2 regions of the Bacillus sp. CGMCC 1.60114 genome follow, and region 1 is predicted to be linked to the other one. Evidence: riboswitches for the same ligand, from Rfam matches in the RefSeq annotation. Region 1 holds a riboswitch; the other holds the start of a gene.
What was found. A riboswitch is a leader RNA that binds a small molecule or an ion and turns the genes downstream of it on or off. The one in region 1 is predicted to bind preQ1.

Region 1 (7,648 bases):
GTAACGTGCTGGGATATGGGGAGTACAACGTTCCGAACAGAAACATTTTCAAACTATAAGGCGAATCGCGGAGCACCGCCAGAAGAATTAATTCCACAATTTGATTTAGTACAAGAAATGACTGCACATTTATCTATTCCAGTCATTGGCATGAAAGGATATGAAGCTGATGACTGTATTGGAACATTAGCAAAAGCATATCAACATGAAGCTGAAGTATTTATTTTAACAGGTGATACAGATTTACTGCAGCTTGTTGATACAAATGTTACAGTTATGCTTCTTCGTAAAGGGATTGGAAATTATGAGTTTTACACACCTGGAAAAATTATCGAAGAAAAAGGTGTAGAGCCGTGGCAAATTGTTCATGCAAAGGCATTTATGGGAGACTCAAGCGACAACTATCCAGGTGTAAAAGGTATTGGTGAAAAAACAGCATATAAGCTCATTCAAGAGCATGGGACAGTTGCAGCTGTCTTAGAAAACATTGCATTAGTAACGAAAGCACAGCGTACAAAAATTGAAAATGACTTAGACAGTTTGCATATGTCATTACAACTTGCTCAAATTCATTGTGAAGTGCCGATTTCTTGTGGCTTAGAAGAAGCTCTTCACACAATTGATATAGAAAAAATACGATTGGTTTGTGAGCAAATGAACTGGAGCAAACCTGAAACATTGGTAAATATGTTGTGAAATAAAACTTTCGTTAGCAGGTGTTTTCCTCCATTACTTATTGATGGAAAGCACGGCTAATAGGGTACTTACTGTTCAAAAGCAGCGGGATAAAAAGCGGTTTTAAAAAAGAATTTATTTTAGACTATAGATAACGTCCAATCAAATTATGCATGTGATTGGACGTTATTATTTATATTTAAAACAATTCAACTAGGTATGGTTTCTACTATATCTAGTTTTTTATATTGATAGTAAAGGTAGTAAACAAACTGTTGGCAAAGTTACGTTTCAATCGCAGTGCTATACACATATTGATTCATGCAAAAATATACGTAGTTTTCATTTAAAATTCAAATGGATTTCACACAAGTCATTTATTATTACACAATACAGATAATTACTTATCTTTTATATAAATGAAATTTTTCATAACAATTAAGGAGGAGTTTAAGTATGCGAAAAAAAATAAGAAAATCCTTTAAACAATTATTAATAGAAAATAGACAATCATTATTGAATAATAAGGAGAACGTAAGAGAAATTGAAGAAAAAATTGAAAAAAGACATATATCATATGGAGCAGCGAGTAATTGAGTAAAGAGAGACTTCCGCTAGCGGGAGGTATCCTCTATTAATAGGAAGTTTTCACTACTTGAGCTCAAAGTAGAGGAATAGATTTTAGAAATTCGTTCCAATTGAATAGGGTACTACTAATTTGAAGGTCCATTCAGTACTAGTCTGAATGGACCTTCAAATCGTAATGATGCAATAATCTTGAAGTGTAAGCCTGTCTTTTTGGAAAATAGAAGATTTTACAGCAGTTTTCAAAGAAAATTCATTCTCATAACACGGGAAAACATGTATGATAGAAAGTGGAGAATTTTTCAAATTAGGTGGGGACATCATGCAAACAGTTCAAGATTACCTTTCATTCCTACATACAAAAGGATTTAAGCTATCAGAGGAAGCACGAGGATTTATTATGTTTGGTCAAGGATATACAGGTTCATCTGATGGAATTGTGAATGCGGCGATTGAAGCGACGATTAAGCATCAATTACAGTTTGATGGTAGTTACTTTATTGCTTTGTTAGAACGATTAAAAGAAGAGAAAATTGCAGATAAAAAAAGCGCAATGGCTTTTATGCGGAAGTTACAAACATAACTTCATGCAGCCTGCGCTTCTTTTTTTTGTTTATTTGGAAGTTCCACAAAGATCATTCCTAAGAAAATACAAATGCATCCAATGATAGCTGATACTGACAATTGCTCATTCGCAACAAGAACACCTGTGATTGCTGCAAAGACTGGCTCCATTGCGAAAATAATGGCAACGCGGGTAGGTGATGTGTACTTTTGTGCTGTTGTCTGAATAAAGAATGCAAGAGAGGTGGCAAATAGCGATGTTAGCAATAGTGCAAATAAAAATGAGCGATTCGTCCATAATGCTAGCGAAAATAATTTCTCCCAATCTTCAAACAAAAACGCACAAATAGAAGAGAAGAGTCCAACTGCTAATATTTGTGTTGTACTTAATAATAGAGGAGACACCTTCTTTGAAAAGAATCCATTTACAAGTATGTGAGCAGCAAATGCTACAGCACAGCCTAAGATAAGAAGGTCTCCTATATTCAATTGAAATGAATTTCCAGCTGTTAATAAAAACAATCCAATTGTAGCTACTGTAATTCCGAGTACAATAAATATATTCGCTTTTTGCTTTAAAAAGATAAACGATAAAACAGGTACCATGACAATACTAAGTCCTGTTAAAAATCCTGCTTTAGAAGAAGTTGTATATAATAAGCCGAATGTTTGTAGCAAGTAACCAATACATAAAAAGAATCCTACTATGATACCAGCGACGCTACTATACCCTGCACGTTTAATAGGTGCTTTTTTCATAGAAATGAGCTGGATAACGAATAAAATAAGTCCAGCAAATAAAAAACGTACAGCATTAAAAGAAAATGGTCCGACAAATGACATAGCATTTTGAACGACAACAAACGTAGCTCCCCAAATAAAGGAAACGAACAACAATGCGAGAGGAGCAATCCACTCTTTTTTCAATACACTACCCCCGTTCATTTTTTAAAATTGCTTTTCGTGCTAATTCATCTGCTACTTTATTTTGACTGCTTGGAATCCACTTCATAAAAAAGAGATCAAATTGCTGTGTCATCTGCAATGCTTCTTCTAAAAGTGGTGCATATAATGGATTCTTTGCATATTGTTTTTCAACAGCTTGTTCTACAAGCTGGGAATCTGTTCGAAACGATACAATTTTATAATTATGTTCGGTGCAATATTTTAATGCAGCAAGTAATGCATGATACTCAGCTTCATGGTTGCTCATAACTCCGAGTGGAATAGAGAGCTGCACAGGCGGTTGAACACCTTTGATAAAAACACCGGCGCCAGAAGGACCGGGGTTTCCTTTTGATGCACCATCAATGTACACTTCAATCAACTTGAAAACCTCCGATTAACCGATTGTAATGCTATAGCAGCATGTAAATGCTTCATTCGCTTTTAACATTTGAATTCCTTTTTTTTCTTTAAAGTCTTTTACAGGTTCTACTTCATCGGCAATGCCATACCAAGGTTCAATACATAAAAACGGTGCCCCGTCTCCAGGTGTCCACACACCTACAAATGGAAATCCTTCAAATGCTACTTTAATAAATTTATTATGTTTATGAGAACGGATAGCAATTTCGTTTTTGTTCATATTTTCAAAAATAAGTGCATCATTTTTAAATAAATCGTATGTAAGCGGAAGTTCTGTTGTTCCTTCTGCTACTAGGAGTTTATTTTTAGAAAGAAATGGTCCTTCTAATACGCTTGTTTCTAGATGCTCTGGAGTGCTGAAAGATAAGTAGTAATCTGTGAAAGATTCATTTGGTAGTAAAGGACAATTAAAACCAGGGTGTCCTCCAATTGAAAAATACATTTCTTTCATGTTTGGATTGATTACTTCATATGTTACGTATACAGATGTTTCATTTAATTCATAGGAAACGAGTAATTCAAATGCAAACGGATAGTTTTGTAATGTTTCTTCATTACTCGTTACTACGTATGTAATTTTTGATTCACTTTGTTCTTTTATTGTAAATGTTAGATCGCGAGCAAATCCATGCTGTGTTAATGAATAAGATTCTCCATCAACATAATATGTATTATCGACTAATCTTCCGACGATTGGAAATAAAATGGGTGCGCGTCGTCCCCAATACTTTGAATCTCCTTGCCACATGTATTCTGTATGATCTTCTTTTAAGCGAATGCTTTGCAACTCTGCACCTTTTTCAGAAATGGAAACGATCATTTTTTCATTTTGAATCGTTGATATCATGAACAATTCCTCCTAAATCTCTCATATTTTTATCCGGCTATTTGTGACAGTAAGCACCCCACCTCAGAAGATAGGTAAGGGAAAACTGCTGGTATGCGCCCCATTGGGCGGGCTTTCCATTATGATGGAAGTTTCACTTTATTATACGTCCTATAAAAAGAAAAGGGTAGTTTATGAATGTCCGTTTGTAATTCAGCTCATTAGATATGTCTTCTGCCATATTGACTTAAATTCAAGTTATAAATATAATGTATTTTTGTTCATTTACATATTCACGTGGTTCGGAACCATCCCACGTAAAAAAACTAAGGAGAATGCAAAATGAAAGTTAAGACAATTGTTGGTAACGGGATTTTAGCAGCTTTATATATTGCTGTTTCCATGCTTATTCAGCCTTTTGGTTTTACGAATATTCAATTTCGTATTTCAGAAATGTTTAATCATCTTGTTGTGTTCAATAAAAAATATATTTATGGGATTGTGTTAGGAGTATTTTTAACAAATCTCTTTTTCTCACCAATGATTGCATATGATCTTGTATTTGGGGTGGGGCAATCTATTGTCGCCTTGCTTTGTACAATTGTTTCTATGCGTTTCATAAAAGGGATATGGGCGCGTATGATTTTTAATACAGTTGTCTTTACCTTTACAATGTTCCTTATTGCCATTGAACTACATCTTGCATTCGATTTACCATTTTTGCTTACATGGCTAACATGTGCAATTGGTGAATTTGTTGTAATGGCTATTGGAGCACCTGTTATGTATTTTATTAATAAACGAGTGCAGTTTGAAAAATTTGTATAAGATGGATAAGAGAGTTGTTTACTTAATCGTGACAACTCTTATTTCTTTTCCTCATTTTATGCTCGCAGGAGTTTCACTTCATCGTTTGAAGATGTGATGTATTCAGAATAGAATACTGTGCTCATAGACAAAATATTATAAAATGAACATGTAATATTTGGTAGTGTATGGATTTTGTATGTAAAAGGGGGAGCAAAATGAAATATAAAATAACTTGGTTATATCGAACAAAGCATGGCTTCGAGACTAAACTTGAAACAGATTATCTTCGTTTAGAAGAGGCGATGCAGTTTGCAGTGGACTTTGAAAAAACAGGGAGAGCAAAAGAACTGTTATTTTACGATGAAATGGGGGCAGAATGGACGGTAAAAGAAGTTAAGAAATTGAGTAAACAAGTCGAAGAAGAGCCGCAAGATCTCCTATTGTATTTCGATGGAGGGTACGATATTGAGACGAAAGAAGCGGGCGTGGGAGTGAGCATTTATTATAAGAAGCAGGGAAAAACGTATCGAATTCGTCGCAATGCTTACATAGAAGGTATTGATGATAATAATGAGGCGGAATATGCTGCACTATTATATGGAATGAACGTGCTAGAAGAGCTAGGAGTTAAGTATGAATCCGTTATTCTTCGAGGTGATTCTCAAGTGGTGCTTCAGCAATTAGCGGGTGAGTGGCCATGTTATGAGGAACATTTAATCCATTATTTAGATCAAGTCGAACAAAAAGCAAAACAGATGAGAATAAAACTAATATGTGAACCCGTTTCTAGAAAACAGAATAAGGAAGCTCATCAATTGGCAACGCAAGCACTTGAAGGAACGAACATTGATAGTCATAAAGAAATAACAGAGTAGGGGGTGTGAAGGAGTGGATCGCAAGCAGCTGATTACGGAAGTGAATGATTTATTAGAAACATATTGTGATGGCTGCTTTTTACAGCAGTATTTTCGAAAAGAACATAGTCAACGTTATGCCCACTCCTTTTGCATTCGGCAATGTACAATAGGAGCAAAGCTAAAAGAGTATGGAGAACGACTGTCTTGAAAGGTTCTTATCTACTTTATTGAGGCAGGAGGATTTTTTGTATTATTATATTAGAAATTTCAAATCGGACTGAATGTAAAAGTGAAACTTGCATTAGTTTGTATCCCGCTATTCGAGGGTAGCAAACCCCTAGATAATGGAAGTTTCACTTTGTAGAAAATGAAACATTACAATTTGTTATGTACATTAAAAACATCCAGAGAAAATCCCCTGGATGTTTTTAGTGCTTTGCTTCTTGTAATTGATGCTCACATTTCTCTAATTTTTCTTCTTGATCTAATAAGAATGGTGTATCTAAATCTGTTGCCACTTCTTTCATTGTTTCGAGTTGAAGGCGAGCTGATTCAACCGCATTTGTAGCATGCTGTAATGATTCAGGATCCATTGTGATCGTCGCGGAACCAACCATCTTTTGAGCCGTTTCTACGCGGAATTTTACTTCTTCAAAATCGTTTACAGGTGAACCCATTGTTTTCTCCTCCTTTATTTTCTCATTTCACATAGTTTTCGCTCTGTGAAAAAGAAATATACAGAGGAATAAAGTGAAACTTCCATCAGTGGGGGGCTTACTGTCCGCGAATAGCGGGATAAACAAAGGAGGTTACCAATAGGCAACCTCCTGTCATATGTTGAATTAAAGTTTTACTACGTTAGCAGCTTGAGGTCCGCGGTTTCCTTCAACGATTTCGAAAGAAACTTCTTGACCTTCTTCTAAAGATTTGTAGCCTTCTCCTTGAATTGAAGAGAAGTGTACGAATACATCGTCTCCGCCTTCAACTTCGATAAATCCAAAACCTTTTTCGCTATTAAACCATTTTACTTTACCTTGCATGTTATAATGCCTCCTAAATATGATTACTTTCTCATTTAGTGAACGAAAACATTTACAAATTCATAAAATTGAAATTGTTATATTCTCGAATATTCTGCTAAATGATAACTTAAATATACATGGAATGGGAGATTTTAGTCAAGTAAGCGATTTTATCTTTTTGTATTTTTAAATAATTTTTTACACTAGCTTTATGAATGGATAAAGGACAATTGCTATTTTTAAGATCTTTAAATAAAGGCTGTACATAAAAATATGAAAGAATGCATGGGTCTTATTTATTAGATAATGAGGGGATGATATACCAACTTGGATATTACAGGAATACGAAAGCTTTTCTAATGTTGTATTAAATCTAGCGTTTCCTTGTCATTTTAGATTGTTTTTTTGTATTTACATATACATATTGTACAAGCATTCATGTGCTATATAGGATTTTTTTATTGTTTTATCTTGGATTCTGAAGTGTAAAACAAGGAATTTTACAATAAAATATGGAATATAAACAGGAAGAGGCAAAAGAATTTCTTTCAGAAATACATCAAATATTGCTTTTTCTGTTCATTTTAAAAGAACAATGCTTCGACCCAAAGCATTTGGGTATATTACAGTGGAGCAGGAGTTATATTAGTCGGCTCTACCAGTCGTTTTGCGTATAAAGTTTTACAATTGTTCATATAAGATTAAAGGGGAGATTTTTATGTATCGAACCATAGTAAATGAAAAAGAAATTATTATTACATTAGCACCAAAAATTCGTAAAGAAGTAACAGACAGAAATCCATTATACGAAGCTGTTCTTCAAACTGTTGAACGATTGCTTCAAACAAAACAACCGACATTTGCTGTAAATCATGAAATATTAGGATTAATTATTGGAGAAGTACAAAGAGGAGAAGTAACAGTTTTTGCAGTGGAACATA
Region 2 (7,648 bases), 230 kb from region 1:
CTCCTTTATTGTACAACGCACTGCATGAAGTTGCTGAAAAATTAACAGGTGGTACAACCGAAACCGAAGTTCTAGAAGGTTTAGAGTATTGGTTTACAAAAAAACAAAACCGACTCAGCTATGAAAATTGTTTCGTTGCAGAGCGTGATGGAGATGCAGTTGGTGTTATTATAACCTACCACGGAAGTGAAGCAACAAAGCTAGATGCCCCAATTGTAAAACGATTACGAAAAATGAAACAAGATTCTTCTATTATATTAGAAAAAGAAGCCGAAGAAGATGAATATTATATCGATACCTTGTCTGTTTCATCTACATATGGCGGACAAGGTATCGGTTCAAATTTAATTCTTGCTGCTGAAACACACGCCAAAGAAAAAGGGCATGAAAAAGTTTCATTGTTAGTAAATCTAGAAAATGAACCTGCATTTTCTCTCTATAAAAGGCTTGGTTATAAACAAGATAACACAATTACGCTTGTAGGCGAACCATATGCTCATTTAGTTAAGCATGTATAATATAAAACATTGCACCTATTTCACTTTATTCCGCTATTCGTGGGCAGTAAGCCCACCACCTCAAGATTCAGAGAAAAACGAAGAAGATAGGTGAGGGATAACTGCTGGCATGCACCCGATTGAGCGGGCTTCCATCAGTGAAGGCCCACTGATGGAAGTTTCACTTTATGGATACGTTACAAATACATTTCCTTCTATTACTTCGTCGAAAGTATAAATTGTACACTCCCACGGTTTCGTCTGAAACAGCGGCGGTCCATGCCATCCTCGAGTACGCAGCTCTTTACCAATCATCGCATTAAAATAACTATGTCCAATCAGAGCAACTCGCTGATATACGTTCGCATATCCAATCAATACATCCGCCGCTTGCTTCGCTCTTTCTTGTGCTTCTAAGTATGATTCAACATTCTTCGAATAACCGATCATCCAAAATGCGCGACCTAAAAACATCCATACCTTCGGTTTACATTTTATCCATCTTGGTACAGGTAAAAGAGAAGGAATAGCAGCTTCGCGAAAAAGTGGATTCTGTATAAAAATAATATTGTTAGTCAACATTGTTGCTGATTGAACAGCTCTTTTTTGATCACTTGCCACTATAAACTTTGAGGCTTCAATCACTTCAAGCGTTTTACTTGGAATGTCTGTGTCTCTCATAATATCTTCATACTCATATTTTTGCAGCCATTCTTGAAATTCTCGTACTGTCATCGCTTTTTTGTGAACACTAGAGCGCCCATGATTTATGAAAGAAATTTGCATCTTTCTCACTCTCCGTTCAACATGCTTCACATTATATTATTACAAATGCATGTATGTCTCATTCAGTACTTCCATCTTCATGACTAGAAAAAGAAGATACACTATCAATTCCCTCATAGTATATGTATGTTTCATGTTCTCGAATCATTTTTAATTTCGTATATGCAAACAGAAATAAAAGAATAGCTATCAAGCTCCCCACAATCTCAAGTTCCATTTTATCGCCCCTGTTCCATTATACTCCCATATATTCATGTTACAATTATGAAAATGAATTTCTTACATTCATGTTACAATTATGAATATGAGTTTCCTTCTATGAATTTCCTGTGAAAAATTAGTATTTTTTTCAAAAATTTTTCTTGGAAACATTTACAAAAGATGAAATATCGTTCAAAATAAAGAAAAATACAAAAAGAACGAATCTTGTTCTCTTTTTCGTAAAAATGTAACAAGGAGAGTTGCTTATGAAAATCGCAGAAGCTGGAGATATCATTGAATTCAAAGACGGTTTACAAGGGCGCGTTCAAAAAGTAAATAAAAACTCTGTTATCGTAGATATAACAATTATGAATAATTTTAGAGAGTTAGATATGGAACCGCTTACTGTTGTCAATCATAAAAACTATACAATTATTACGCAACATGCATAGAATACTAGAAAAAAGAGGCAGCGTATAAAGCTACCTCTTTTTTTCTTTAGCGATTATCTACTGTTTCTGGATATAAATCGTGATTCATTAAACGATATTCAGCCATTTTTTCATATTTTGTTCCAGGACGACCATAGTTACAATATGGATCAATAGAAATACCACCACGTGGTGTAAATTTACCCCATACTTCGATGTAACGAGGATCCATTAGTTTAATTAAATCATTCATAATTACATTCATGCAATCTTCGTGAAAATCTCCATGATTGCGGAAACTAAATAAATATAACTTTAACGATTTACTCTCTACCATTTTTTGCTCTGGAATGTAGCTAATATAGATTGTCGCAAAGTCTGGTTGTCCTGTTTTCGGGCATAAACTTGTAAACTCCGGACAATTAAATTTTACAAAATAATCACGATTTGGATGATTATTATCAAACGTCTCTAAAATTTCCGGGCTATATTCAAATAAATATTTTGTATTTTGATCTCCCAGTAATGTTACATCTTTCAAATCTTCATCTTTTCTTCCAGCCATTTTAAAAATCTCCCTTCATTCATACAGTAATTATACACCGCGTTTATTGCCCCATACTAAAGCGTGAAGTTGCGGTAATACTTTTGCATCATTCATTTCCTTACATTGCATTGCTTTGTCAATGAGCCATTCGTATTTTGTGAGCAGACGTTGGATTAACGATGTATCGTCTGTTGTCTGTGTATCATCATTTCCAACTTGTAAGAAAAACGGAACGTGCGGATAACGTTCATGTACTTCTTTTGCGTATACAAAATCTTGATCATCAAAGACAACTACTTTTAAACTAAAGTTTTTTCCATCTAACTTATCAATAATCGAATCTAGCATAGCAAAATTCGTTGTCATCTTTGAACTCGGTGGCTTTGGTGAAATTGTCAGCTCATCTATATGAAGTAACCAATCTTGCCACTTACTTCCTTGCGTTTCAATTGCTGTACGAATCCCTTTCTTTTTTAATAAAGAAATCAATTCTCCTAAATGTTTCAACAACGCTGGATTCCCACCTGAAATCGTTACATGCGAGAAATTTTCACCACCAATTTGCTCAAGTTCAGAAAAAATTTCTTCTGGCGACATTTGACGAATTTGATCTTTCGCAGAACCGTCCCATGTAAATGCAGAATCACACCATGAGCAGCTATAATCACAACCTGCAGTGCGAACAAACATTGTTTTTTGTCCAACAACCATCCCTTCTCCTTGAATTGTCGGTCCAAAAATCTCTAATACAGGAATGTTACTCATCCATCATCCACTCCCGTCTTGCTTCTGCATAACTTGTTGGTGTTTCAAATAAGCGCACAAATTCAACACGCGCTCCTCTATATTCATTTTGTCGATCACCTTTTTTTAGTGCCTCTTCCATTTTCTCAAAAATCCATACAACCATATTTTCAGCAGTTGTATTCATTGCTGGAAGTGTTTCATTTAGGTAACGATGATCTAAATATATTTCAATTTCATTTTTCCAAATTTCTTTTATATCACCAAAATCAATCGCTAAGCCAATTTCATTGACATAACCACTGATTCCAAAAACTACTTTATACGTATGCCCATGAAGGTTTTTACATTTTCCTTCATAACAATGTAGATGATGTGCAGCATCAAACGTAAATTCTTTACTAACCATAACGCGTTTATTATGATACTTCAGTTGCTTACGATCAATGTCTTGATCTATTTTTTGTAAGTTTTCAACAATGCGAAATCCAAAGAAGTTTTGTGTCATTATGCTTTTGCTCCTTTACGCTCTTGTACATATTTATCAAGTCCTGCTTTACGAAGCTGACACGCTGGACATTCACCGCAACCATCACCAATAATCCCGTTATAACACGTTAACGTTTTTTCACGGACAAATTCAAATGCCCCAAGTTCGTCTGCCAATTTCCACGTTTCTGCTTTATCAATCCACATAAGTGGTGTATGAATAACGAATGGATAATCCATCGATAAATTTAATGTAACGTTTAGCGATTTCACAAACACATCACGGCAATCTGGATATCCGCTAAAGTCTGTTTCACACACACCTGTTACGATATGGCGTGCCCCTACTTGTTTAGCTAACACAGCTGCAAACGATAAAAATAATAAATTACGTCCATCCACAAATGTCGACGGCAATTCCCCATCTTCATGTGTAATTTCCATATCTGTACGTGTTAACGCATTAGGAGCAAGCTGATTTAACAAGCTCATATCAAGTACGGTATGCTTCACACCTAATTCTTTTGCAATTTCAGCCGCACATTCAATTTCAAGTTTATGGCGCTGATTATAATTAAAAGTCACTGTTTCTACTTCTTCAAACTGTTCAAGCGCCCAAAATAAACATGTTGTACTATCTTGACCGCCACTAAAAACAACAACTGCTTTTTCCTTTTTCATTTCACTCATTCTCCTCTTTTCTTGATTACAAGAAGAAAGAGCGTTCTTGAACTGTCATACTAAAAAAAACAAAACAATATCTACAGAATATTGTTCTCTCCTTAGTTTTTTATAGAGGGAGTTCGCGAACCTCTCCCATGCTGTACATGGACTGTCTTCTTCAATTTTCATCTTTCATTGTAACATAGCAGGTATATAAGTGGAAAACGTCTATTTTTTCTGTTTTTTCTAAAAATAACATTTCATTTTCTTTCATATTAATAGTATGATAATTCTATATGTCGTATCTTTCACTTCTCACTACAAGGAGGTTTTAAAGCTGAAGCTTTTTATTATGTACCTCTTCTTAAATATATTGTTTATTTTGGTTACAATGTTAATTTATCATTTATTTTGGAGCGAAAAAGGAAATCGCTCTCCGAAGCTCAATTCGTTTGTATTTGTCCTCTCCTGCAGCATTGCCACTATTGTCTGTATGTCATTTGCTGCAAAAGTTGATTTTGGCTTTCAATTCGATTTCCGACATATCGTGCTAATTGTCGGAACATTATCTGGTGGCCCTGTTGCAGGTGGGGTAATTTTTAGTATTATGAATCTTTATCGTTTTCTTATCGGCGGGAGCGGTGTCATACCTTCTATTATCGCCTCTATCGTTTTGTACATTCTTCTTCTTACAACATACAAAACATATATAAAAGGGAAAATACGACCAAAAATGTATTTAGCTTTTTTTTACAGCCTAGTTTATGGAATAGTTTGGATTCCTTATTTTCTATCTATAGTCCCAAATCCAATGAACTATATACCTTATATCATCACATACGAATTATGCACAATTATAGGAACGATTTTAATTTTATACTTAATGGACGTTTTACAATCGCAAGTTCGTCTTGCAAAAGAACTTGTGAACGTCGAGAAATTTCAATTGATTGGTGAGATGGCTGCTTCAATTTCACATGAAATTCGAAACCCTCTTACATCAACGAGAGGATTTCTCCAATTGCTACAAGCGAAAAACTACTCAGAAAAAGACAAGCTGCTGTATTTAGACATCGCTATACGCGGTATTGATCAAGCCAATCATGTATTAACAGACTATTTAACATTCGCAAAACCAAGTATTGAAAAAATACAAGCGTTACAGTTAGAAGAAGAATTACTGCATGCTCTTACGCTCATGACACCATTAGCGAACCTTTCTAACGTTCGTATTCATTATACGAAACAAAGTAAAATATTTTACATAATGGGAGAAAAACAAAAGCTTAATCAATGTCTTTTAAACATTATAAAAAATTGCATTGAAGCGATGCCAAACGGCGGAGATCTTACTTTTACCTTAACACCCGCTCATAAACACATCCACCTGCATGTTCAAGATACTGGAATGGGTATGAGTAACGAACAAATAAAACGCCTCGGTTCCCCTTTTTACTCTACAAAAGAAAAAGGCACAGGTCTTGGAATGATGGTTGTGTTTAGTATTATAAAAGCAATGAACGGAAAAATTGATATCTCTAGTAAGAAAAATGTTGGAACGTCTTTCCTTCTTACATTTCCTTTACTAGAAAAAACGTGATGCAACTGCATCACGTTTTTTTCGTTTCATCCACAAGCTCCGCAAAAGTCTTCACTTTCCCATGTGGCTGCTGATGTTCTTTTCGCGCTTTCCATTGTCGTTCTTGCTCCTTCTTTTTATTTCCCATTATTTCAACTCCTTTTAAGATATCCTTATATAGGTTCCAACATATGAAGTAGGAATATACATACGGGAAGTGATACGAAATTTATGGAAATTGAAACAATAGTGGTGCATATCGCCTGCAAGAACTCTAAATAATCCATAAAAAACTTCCATGAGTGAGAATGAAGACCCACTGATGGAAGTTTCACTTTATCTTTGCAAAATTGAATGTTTTGCTTCTTTTAACTGTGTAAGATGACGTTGTTCATGTAAATCTAAGAATTGTACCCATTGATATAAATTAAGCTCATCAAATACAGGATGTTTAAGCGATTTTTCAAATAGTTCTTTTTCATTAACAATGCTATGAAGAACATGCAAGAGCTTTTCCCTTGAACTCTGCAGTAATTGAATCATTTGTGCTTTTTTCATTAGTGTTTCTGTAGGTTGCATTTGCTGAGGGGCTTCTCTCTTTCTTGTTCGATCGAGTGTAACTTGAAGGTCTTGTAGTGGAACAACTTTTCTTTCGTTCTTATGAAGTGCATATACAATTGCGGATGTAACAGATTGTTCAACAAGATGAAGGTGATGTAAAACTTGCATAATGCTCCATTTATCACGGCGCGGTTTCGTATTAATTTCTGTATCTGTTAACATTTCAATTTCGGATAAAAGCATCTGTCTTGTAGAGGACATCCCTCGTAACAACGTCTCCATATTCATATTTGCATAAGATTGCATCATATTTCTCCCCCCTATTTGGTTAAAAAGAGGCGCTTCTTCTAAAGAAACACCTCCTTTTTAATTATTCTAAATTTTCTTATATTATCTCATTTTTCCAAACATGTGTCGATTGCAATTTCATAAAAAACAGTGTATATTTTTTACAATTTTGTGTCATCTACTTTATCTAACCACGCATGAATTTCCTCGATAACACCCTTCACACATCCATCAGCAAACGGAGATGTTAAATTTGCCGTTTCAACTAATCGTAAGAATGATTTACTTCCGCCTTGACGGCAAAGATGAACATAATCTCCCCATGCCTCTTGATGATTCTCCCTAGAGCGTTTCCAAAACTGAAGCGCACAAATTTGTGCTAACGTATAATCAATATAATAAAATGGCGAATTATAAATATGCGCTTGACGTTGCCAAAAGCCTCCGCGCTCTAAATAATCATTTTCTTCATAATCACGGTGCGGTAAGTACTTTCTTTCAATCTCACGCCAAGCTGCTTTACGCTCAGCTGGTGATGATTCTGGATGTTCATATACAAAATGCTGGAATTCATCAACAGATACACCATATGGTAAAAATAGTAAAGCTGAACTTAAGTGTGAGAAGTAATATTTCTCCGTATCTTCTTCAAAGAATAATTTCATCCACGGCCATGTGAAAAACTCCATGCTCATCGAATGAATTTCACATGCCTCATATGTCGGCCAATTATACTCCGGAATTTCATAATGGCGGCTTTCATATACTTGGAAAGCATGTCCTGCTTCGTGTGTTAACACATCAATGTCACCAGACGTTCCGTTAAAATTTGAGAAAATAAAAGGTGCTTTATAGTTTTCAA

Region 2: another riboswitch for preQ1. It lies ahead of queC (7-cyano-7-deazaguanine synthase QueC); the one in region 1 lies ahead of ACFQZ1_RS05985 (QueT transporter family protein).

Annotation. Positions count from the first base shown of each region.
Region 1 is NZ_JBHTHG010000012.1:873-8,520, reverse strand. Features, by position in the region: gene ACFQZ1_RS06015 (5'-3' exonuclease) at 1-696, shown strand, start outside; gene ACFQZ1_RS06010 (FbpB family small basic protein) at 1,132-1,272, shown strand; gene ACFQZ1_RS06005 (DUF6123 family protein) at 1,583-1,843, shown strand; gene ACFQZ1_RS06000 (DMT family transporter) at 1,846-2,751, opposite strand; gene ACFQZ1_RS05995 (reverse transcriptase-like protein) at 2,756-3,151, opposite strand; gene ACFQZ1_RS05990 (aldose 1-epimerase family protein) at 3,167-4,039, opposite strand; PreQ1 riboswitch class I at 4,310-4,354, shown strand; gene ACFQZ1_RS05985 (QueT transporter family protein) at 4,361-4,846, shown strand; gene ACFQZ1_RS05980 (ribonuclease H family protein) at 5,044-5,703, shown strand; gene ACFQZ1_RS05975 (zinc-finger domain-containing protein) at 5,717-5,893, shown strand; gene ACFQZ1_RS05970 (DUF2564 family protein) at 6,114-6,362, opposite strand; gene cspD (cold-shock protein CspD) at 6,528-6,725, opposite strand; partial or broken gene ACFQZ1_RS05960 (YqcI/YcgG family protein) at 6,989-7,107, shown strand; partial or broken gene ACFQZ1_RS05955 (amino acid transporter) at 7,270-7,406, shown strand; gene ACFQZ1_RS05950 (cytoplasmic protein) at 7,426-7,648, shown strand, end outside.
Region 2 is NZ_JBHTHG010000012.1:234,104-241,751, forward strand. Features, by position in the region: gene ACFQZ1_RS07185 (GNAT family N-acetyltransferase) at 1-518, shown strand, start outside; gene ACFQZ1_RS07190 (histidine phosphatase family protein) at 684-1,283, opposite strand; gene ACFQZ1_RS07195 (hypothetical protein) at 1,342-1,500, opposite strand; gene ACFQZ1_RS07200 (YkvS family protein) at 1,751-1,936, shown strand; gene queF (preQ(1) synthase) at 1,983-2,480, opposite strand; gene queE (7-carboxy-7-deazaguanine synthase QueE) at 2,511-3,227, opposite strand; gene queD (6-carboxytetrahydropterin synthase QueD) at 3,220-3,714, opposite strand; gene queC (7-cyano-7-deazaguanine synthase QueC) at 3,714-4,385, opposite strand; PreQ1 riboswitch class I at 4,472-4,515, opposite strand; gene ACFQZ1_RS07225 (ATP-binding protein) at 4,750-5,958, shown strand; gene ACFQZ1_RS07230 (DUF6254 family protein) at 5,969-6,085, opposite strand; gene ACFQZ1_RS07235 (DinB family protein) at 6,274-6,807, opposite strand; gene ACFQZ1_RS07240 (M3 family oligoendopeptidase) at 6,948-7,648, opposite strand, start outside.